DNA from 2 places in the Sulfitobacter sp. 1A13421 genome. Region 1 is predicted to be linked to the other one. Evidence: riboswitches for the same ligand, from Rfam matches in the RefSeq annotation. Region 1 holds a riboswitch; the other holds the start of a gene.

Region 1 (4,272 bases):
GAGAAGCTCACGCGCCTTTTCGGCGAACAGCGGCCAGTCGGAAGCCGGGTCAACGACGACCGCTTCGATCTCACATCCCAGCAAGCCGCCCGCGGCGTTCTGCTGCGCAATCAAAAGCTCCATCGTGTCTTTCAACGTCGTCTCGGAAATGGCCATCGTCCCCGAGAGGGAGTGCAGCACGCCAACCTTGATCGGATCGTCGCAGGCCGCAGCGGCGGCTGATCCTGCGAGCAGAAGGGCAGCGGTCGCCGTGACTGTGCGTTTGGTGGAAAATTTCATGACGGTATCCCCGTTTGGTGTGCGGAGGAGCAAAGACGCGATGATGCCTCTTCCACACAGCGTTTATTGTTATCGCGCGCGGATGCCCCCCTTGGCGGACAACTCCCTTGGCGCCGCCCCATAGCGAGGCCCCTGCAGCCTCAATTTCAGGGCGCGTTGCAACAAGCCCTAACCCAAGGTCGCTTTCTGCGGCGCAGCAATAACGCCCTTCGATTGGGCGGTTTGAGGTGGACCTGCCAAAATTTGGGCGCTGAGCGCATGGATTTTGGCAAGCTCGGGGCATCGGCCTACGGGTTGCACCACATATTGTGATGTTATAACGTTACTCAGATTATCCATAGCAGAGCCCACAAACCATGCCCGCCACCGACAAACGCATTCCCGTTACTCTGCTGACCGGCTTCCTCGGCGCGGGGAAAACCACGCTGCTCAATCACATCGTCTCAAGCGAAGAGGCCCCCAAAATCGCGGTCGTCGTGAATGAATTCGGTGAGGCCGGGCTTGACCACGACCTGATCGAAACCGCCGACGAAGAGGTCATTCTCATGCAATCGGGCTGTCTGTGCTGCTCGATCAGGGGGGATCTGTCGCGGACGCTGCAAGACCTCAAGCGCCGCAGGCAGACGTGGCGCGTGCAATTCGACCGCGTTGTGATCGAGACGACGGGGCTGGCCGATCCCGGCCCCATTCTTCAAACCTTCTTGGCCGACCCCTATCTGGCCCGCAAATTCCGCGTGGACGGGGTGGTGACAGTCGTCGATGCCGCGAATGGGCCGGACACGCTGGATCAGCAGTTCGAAGCCGTCTCGCAGGTGGCGATGGCCGACCTGCTGGTGCTCAGCAAATCCGACTTGGTGACCCAGCAAGCGCTCGCCGCCTTTGAAAGCAGGCTGCGCGACCTTAATCAAACGGCGCGCGTCATCAAGGCCGAACGCGGGCTTATCCCGATTGCATCGCTCTGGGGGCTCAGCGGTATGCGGCGGGCGGTTGATGCGGGCAACGTTATGGAATGGCTCACGCCCGTCCCAGTGGCGGATCCGCTCGACAACCTCTCAGGCTTCGCCGCGCCCTCGGCATCCGCGCCCGTAATGCAAACCCACCAGCATGATGCACGGATCGGGTCGGCCTCTATCGTTCTAGACGCACCGATCCCGGCCGAGGCTTTCGACCTTTGGCTCGACACGCTGGCCAGGCTGCGCGGGTCCGATCTTTTGCGGGTCAAAGGCATCGTGCATCTGGAAGACGTCCCCACCCCCTTTGTCTTTCACGGGGTCCAGCATCTTTTCGACCCGCCCGTCCCCCTGCGCGACTGGCCAAAGGACGACCAGCAGTCCCGCATCGTCGTCATCGCCCGCGACATGACCAACCCCGAACTGAACCGCAGCCTCGATATGCTGCGCGCCCGGCGCGATGGGCCTGGGCTAGAGGCGGGATAGCAGCTTGACCCGGCATGGCTCTTCGGCCACAGATCATGGCGATGGTTTCCAGCCGCCGCAGCGGCGTCTGGGATGAAAAGGGAATACGGTAAGGCAAGCAGCGCGCGCCGAAACCGTAACTGCCCCCGCAACTGTGAGCGGTGAGTGACCCCGGCAAAAACCACTGAGCTTTAGGCTTGGGAAGGTTCGGGCGAACGTCGATCCGCGAGTCAGGAGACCTGCCATCACCGGCACCGAGAGGGGCCGTAACTGCAACTCAACCCAGACGGGGTGTCTGGTTAGGAGAACATGATGGCGACAGGGAAACTCCCCTGCTGTAGAACATGGCTGCTCGATCCCCCGCGCGTTCGCGGAGGGCGACATGGATACGCATCAGAACCACAGGATTACGGTTTGCACCTCATGCAAACACAAAGGCACGGATTGCCGCCCGGGCTTTGACCTGATCCAGAGGCTGAGCGCCGCAATCGCGGCAGCCGGCGCGGCGATCCCCGAGGATTTCGAGGTCGCGGGCGTGGCCTGTATGGCGGGCTGCGACCGCCCCTGCACGGTGGCCTATCATGCCAGCGCAAAGGCGACCTACCTCTTTGGTGATATCGACCCTGACGAAGACATCGATGACCTTGTGGCCTTCGCCCGGCACTATGCCACATTGAATGACGGCTGGTGCTCTTCGCTGGACCGCCCCGGCAAACTGCGCAAATCCACCCTTGCGCGGGTGCCCGCGGCGATGATCGAGCTGAAACCCAGCCACCTGCGCGTCTCATGAGGGCTGCCGATCTTGCAGTAAAGGATGTAAGCTGGGCGCCGGGAAAATCGGGCCAGCCGGTTCTGCACCCTACGTCCTTTACCGTCGCAGCGGGCGGCGTTCTGGGCGTGCTGGGGCCGAATGGCGCGGGCAAATCCACCCTCTTGCGCCTGCTCTACCGTTTTCAACCGCCCCAAACGGGGTCAATCCATGTGGGCGGGCAGGATATTTGGTCCCTCTCCGCCCGTGCCGCCGCGCGGCGCATCGCCGCCGTCTTGCAAGAACAGACGCCGTCTTTTGGGCTGACGGTCTTGGAGATCGTCCGCCTTGGCCGCACGCCTCATCGCGCGGCGTTTTCGTCATCAAGCCGGAAAGATGAGCAGATCATCGACCGCGTCTTGGACCGGCTCAGCCTGCACCCCCTCGCCCACCGCGATGTCGGCACGCTTTCGGGCGGGGAAAGGCAGCGCGTCATGGTCGCCCGCGCCTTGGCGCAGGAGCCGCAGGTCTTGGTCCTGGATGAGCCGACCAACCACCTCGATATACGCCACCAGCTTGAAATCGTGTCCCTGATCCGCGGTTTGAACATGACCATCGTCGTCTCGCTTCATGATCTCAATATGGCCGATGGCATCTGTGACGAGGTGCTGGTGCTGAAAGAAGGCTATCCGCAGGGCTTCGGCCCGCCAAATACGGTTCTGACCGATGATCTCGTCTCAAAAACATTTCGCGTCGACGCGCAGCGCGAGCGGCTCACCCCCAGCGGCGCGGCGCATTTCTCTTTTGCCCTTCCAGATTGAAACGGAAAACTCTTATGAAACTTACTCTCACCACCCTCGCCGCCCTGATGATCGCCGGATCGGCCTTTGCCCAGACCACCGTTCAAAGCTGCGACCGCGAAGTCACCTTTGAACACCCGCCTCAAGCTGCGGTCGCCAATGACGTGAACCTGCTTGAGATGATGCTGGTGCTCGGCCTCGCAGACCGCATGGTGGGCTATACCGGCATCTCGGGCTGGAACAAACTGGACCAAGAGATGACCGCAGGTGTCGCGGCGCTGCCGGAACTGTCGTCGAAATACCCCTCGCGTGAGGTGCTGATCGGGGCGGATGCCGACTTCTTCTTTGCCGGTTGGAACTACGGTATGAAGGTCGGCGGCGAGGTGACGCCGGAAACGCTCGACCCCTTCGGCATTCAAGTCTACGAACTCACCGAAAGCTGCATCCATATCGGTCAAAAAGCCCCATCCTCGATGGAGGATATGTACAACGATCTGCGCAATCTTGGCACGATCTTCGACGTCTCGGATCGCGCGGAAAGCTTGATCGAAGGCTACCAAGCCGAGCTCGACGCATTCCTCACGGCGCTGCCCCCGCTTGAGACCGCCCCCCGGGTCTTTGTCTATGACAGCGGCGAAGATGTGCCTTTCACCGCCGGGGCCTATGCCATGCCGAACGCCTTAATCGAGGCCGCGGGCGGCACGAACATCATGAACGACCTTGAGAAAAGCTGGGCCACCGTCGGTTGGGAGGCCGTGGTCGCGCGTGATCCCGAAGTCATCGTGATCGTCAATTACGGCGAAGTCACCGCCGATCAAAAGCGCGCCTTCATGATGGAGAACCCCGCCTTCGCCGACATCGACGCCGTGCGCAACGACCGTTTCGTCGTGCTGGAATATGTCGAGGCCACGCCCGGTCCGCGCAACATTGAAGCGGTCAAAACCCTCGCCACCGCGTTTCGGGGGCAGTGAGCATTCATGACGTTTAAACCGCGATCGATAGCGCCTCGGAAACCCACGCGGGGGGTGTG
Region 2 (4,272 bases), on a different contig from region 1:
GGCGGTGCTGATGGAGCTGCGCAGCCGCGCCGCGCTCGACCCGATGGGCAAGTTCGAGCTTCAGGTGCTTTACGCCCGTGCCATGACCCGCGTCTGGGAAAAGATCGAAGCGCTGCGCGAGGTCGACAACCTTTCAATCGCGGATTTTGGCACCCGGCGGCGGCATTCCTACCTCTGGCAGGATTGGTGCGTGCAGGCGATGCATGAGGGGCTGGGCGATGCCTTTACCGGCACCTCCAACTGTCGCATCGCCATGATGCGCGAGCTTGAGGCGATTGGCACCAATGCCCATGAGTTGCCCATGGTCTATGCCGCTTTGGCCGAGGATGACGCCGCCCTTGCCCGCGCGCCCTATGACGTGCTGTCGGATTGGCATGATGAGCATGAGGGCAATCTGCGGATCATCCTGCCCGATACCTACGGCACCAAGGGGTTTCTCGATCACGCGCCGGATTGGTTGGCAGGCTGGACCGGCATCCGCGTCGACAGCGGCGATCCGGCCACGGCGGCGCAGACGGCCATTGACTGGTGGCGCGCCCGCGGCGAGGACCCGACGACCAAGCGGGTGATCTTCAGCGATGGGCTGGATGTGGACAAGATCAAGGAGTTGCACGCGCAGTTTGCGGGCAAGGCCAAGGTCTCTTTCGGTTGGGGGACGTTGCTGACCAATGACTTCCGCGGGCTGGTGCCGAATGATGCGCTGGCGCCCTTTAGTTTGGTCTGCAAAGCGGTCAGCGCCAATGGGCGGCCCACGGTCAAACTCTCAGATAACCCCAACAAGGCGATGGGTCCGGTGGATGAGATCGCGCGTTACAAGCGTGTTTTCGGGGTCGGAGAGCAGGCCGCGCAGCAGGTGATCGTCTGACGGTCAGCCTTCGCCAAGGGCGGCCACGGGGAACTCCGCCGTGGCAATCAACCCTTCGGGCTGCCAATCGTAGTGCAGGGTGCCACCGACCGCGCGGGTCAAGGACTGGATGATCCGCGAGCCGCTGTTGCGCGGAGACTTGATGACCTCCGGCCCGCCTGTTTCGCGCCAGACAAACCGCAGGCGGGCAGGCTCCTGAAGGATGGTGATATCGAGCGATACCCGCCCGGTATCGGAACTGAGCGAGCCGTGTTTCACCGCATTCGTCGCCAGCTCGTGCAAGGCCAGCGTCAGGGGGGAAACGAGGCGGTGCGAGATCAGCGGATTCGCCCCGGTGAGGTTGATCTGATCCTCGGTGGCCGAGGTGTAGGCCCGCATGATCGGCCCCATCAGCGTCTCGAAATCCACCTCATGCTGGTCGCTGCGGCCAATCGTGTCGAAATGCGCCGCGCCCAAGGCGGCCAGCCGCTCGATCACCTTGTCGGCAAAGGCCGCCGGGGTCGGCTCCTCACGGGCGGTCAGGCGGACCATCGCAGTCATAACGTTGACGATATTGCGCAGCCGGTGCAGCAATTCGTCATCGGCCAGTTGCCGGTGCTCCCGCTCCACCCGGCGGCGTTCGGAAACGTCGAGTTGCGAGCCGAAGAAGTAGATCAGATTGCCGTCTTCGTCATTGATCGGCCCCAGTTGCAGGGCGTTCAGGAAGCGGCTGCCATCCTTGCGGTAGTTCACGATCTCCACCGTATCGACCCGGCGCGCCAGTAGGGTTTCGCGCACCGCATCGACGCTTTCGCGCGTGGTTTCCGGACCTTGCAGGAAACGGCAGTTCTGGCCCACGATCTCATCCAAACCATAGCCGGTGAGATCGGTGAAAGCGTCATTCACATAGACGATGGGATTGTCCGGCAGGGTCGGGTCGGTGATGCACAGCGGCAGGCGGGCATAGCGCACGACCTTGCCTAGAACGTCTTCGGCCAGGGTCTGCCGAGCGGCGGAGACCGTGTTGTCGTTCATGAATTCCCGCCCCTTGATCGAAACTGGCCGTCAATGTGCCCTGCACGTGGCTTTTGGGTCAACCCGCATACCGGGGGTTGAGCCATATTTATCTACTAAATGCTGTATGCGCCATACGGTTCCGCGAGGTTCGATAAATGCGGCTTGTCAGGAAGGGCCGAAAATGCGTAATTGAAGGTGCTTGGTGTCCCGAAAAGCGCCTTTGGGTGTGGGACCGAAAAGGGAATTCAGTAAGGGGTCGCCAGACCCTGAAGCCGAAGCCGCCCCCGCGACTGTAAGCGGTAAGCCAATGCCCCTCGTGCCACTTGTCCTTTCGGACGGGGAAGGCGGGCAAAGGCCACGACCCGCGAGCCAGGAGACCTGCCAGGCAAATGAAACGCTAGATGCCGTCGGGTGTGACGGTAAGGAGATTGTAGATGACGACGATGATTAAGACCGCCGGTGCCACGCGCAGCAAACTCGTACCGGCGCTGTTTGCCGCCGTATTGGGTGTGGCTCTGATGGCGCTGACCGGCCATGTGCAGGCCGCAGCACTGCATGATGCCGCCCATGACGTGCGCCACGCGACGGGCTTTCCCTGCCACTAAGCGCCGCGTTCGGTATCACTGGGGTCCGGGCTGCCATGCCGCAGTCCGGCTGTCTGTGATTCTGGCTTTCTTTCCATGCCCGCCTCTTGCCGTTTTGCCTGCCTCCGCCCTTGACCGTGTGGGCAGGGCTTTGGCGCATCTTGAGGCTGGCTGATGGCTTGGCCCGCGTTTCGCGCGGCGCTGAGTATCATTTCGCATCTAAGGATCATTGCGATGTTTTCACGTTTTCTGACTTCCGCCCTGTTTGCCGGGGCCTCTGCAGGCCTGTTGACCGGCCTGCTGCAACTCTATTTCGTGCAGCCCGTGCTGCTTCACGCCGAGCTTTATGAGACCGGCGCGCTGGTGCATTTCGGGGCCGACCCCGTCAGCGCGCATCCCGATTTGCCCGGTTTCGATGCCGTCCGCGATGGGTTGAGCCTGATCTTCACCATGCTGACCTATACTGCCTATGCGCTGATCCTTCTGGCCGCGATGAGCCTTGGCGAAGAGCGCGGTGCGGTGATTGATGGCCGCTGGGGCATCCTTTGGGGTGTCGCCGGTTTCGTGGCCTTCCACCTCGCGCCGGGGTTCAGCCTTGCGCCCGAAGTGCCCGGCGTCGCCGCCGCAGACATCACTGCGCGGCAGATCTGGTGGTTCGCCACCGCCGGGGCGGCGCTGGTGGCGCTTTGGCTGCTGGCCTTTGGCAAGGGTTGGGGCGCGTGGATCGGGGCGGCGGTTCTGCTGATGGCCCCGCATGTCATCGGCGCTCCCGAGCCCGAGAGCTTCAGCGGCCCGGTGCCGACCGAGATCGGCGCGCTTTTCGCCGCGCGTGCGCTTGGCATCGGCTTGGCCGCATGGGTGTTGCTGGGCAGTTTCGCCGGGTTCTTTTGGCAACGTGAAGGCGCGCAGAGCGCCTGAGGGAGGTCGAAATGGACAGATCACTGGCGCTTTTCGCCATTGGATTGGTCTTTGGCGGTGGCATCGGTTTTGCCATCGCCGCAAGCAACGGTGTGACCTTCGACGGCCATGACCACGGCGACCCTGCCGCCCATGGCGGCGGCGGGCATACGGCCATGGATCACGGTGGCGCGGATCACGCGCGGATGCACGGCCAGCCCATCGCGCTGGCCGCCGAAGAGGCCCCCAGCCTTGCAATCCGCGTGACCCCCGACCCGATGTCAGGCCACAACCTTTTTGTTGAGACCGAAGGCTTCGCCTTTGCCCCGCAGAATGCCAGCGGCGAAAATCAACCGGGCGAGGGCCATGCCCATGTCTATGTCAACGGTGCCAAGATCGGGCGGCTTTACGGCCCATGGCTGCATCTGGCCGATCTGCCCAAGGGCGAGGTCACGGTAGAGGTCACGCTTAATGCCAATGACCACCGCCCCTTGGCGGTGAACGGTGCGCCGATTACGGCCCGCGAGGTGCTGACGGTTGAATAATCGCACCGCCTCCCCTTTTCATGGCGGGCCGGAGCGCATACCCGGCACGCATAACCCGATGGGACAAGATCAATGAGCGCAACCCTACATGTCTGCATGACCTGCCGCGCCGGTGAGGTGCTGGAGGAAGACGCCCCGCGCCCCGGCGCGCAGCTTCATGCCGCCCTCGACGCCGCAGGCGCGCCAGAGGGCGTGACCATCGTGCCAGTGCAATGTCTTTCCGCCTGTTCGCAAGGGGCCGCCGTGGCGCTGTCTGCGCCGGGCAAATGGTCCTATGTCTATGGCCGCTTGACCAAGGAAGACGCCGCCGACATCCTTGCCGGAGCCGCCGCCTATGCCGCCACCCAAGACGGGCTGGTGCCATGGCGCGAACGCCCGGTCATCT

What was found. Region 1 has a riboswitch for cobalamin ahead of ACGYLI_RS16255 (DUF1636 family protein). Riboswitches for the same ligand answer to the same signal wherever they lie in the genome.
Region 2: it holds a riboswitch for cobalamin, as region 1 does, so the genes downstream of both, ACGYLI_RS07860 (CbtB-domain containing protein) here and ACGYLI_RS16255 (DUF1636 family protein) in region 1, are expected to answer to the same signal.

What each region holds. Positions count from the first base shown of each region.
Region 1 is NZ_JBIFFQ010000012.1:1,529-5,800, reverse strand. It holds gene urtA (urea ABC transporter substrate-binding protein) at 1-279, opposite strand, end outside; gene ACGYLI_RS16260 (CobW family GTP-binding protein) at 636-1,715, shown strand; cobalamin riboswitch at 1,741-1,956, shown strand; gene ACGYLI_RS16255 (DUF1636 family protein) at 2,077-2,484, shown strand; gene ACGYLI_RS16250 (ABC transporter ATP-binding protein) at 2,481-3,263, shown strand; gene ACGYLI_RS16245 (ABC transporter substrate-binding protein) at 3,278-4,213, shown strand; gene ACGYLI_RS16240 (FecCD family ABC transporter permease) at 4,268-4,272, shown strand, end outside.
Region 2 is NZ_JBIFFQ010000003.1:221,159-225,430, reverse strand. It holds gene pncB (nicotinate phosphoribosyltransferase) at 1-865, shown strand, start outside; gene ACGYLI_RS07865 (PAS domain-containing protein) at 869-1,879, opposite strand; cobalamin riboswitch at 2,045-2,262, shown strand; gene ACGYLI_RS07860 (CbtB-domain containing protein) at 2,296-2,466, shown strand; gene ACGYLI_RS07855 (CbtA family protein) at 2,680-3,363, shown strand; gene ACGYLI_RS07850 (hypothetical protein) at 3,375-3,887, shown strand; gene ACGYLI_RS07845 (DUF1636 domain-containing protein) at 3,960-4,272, shown strand, end outside.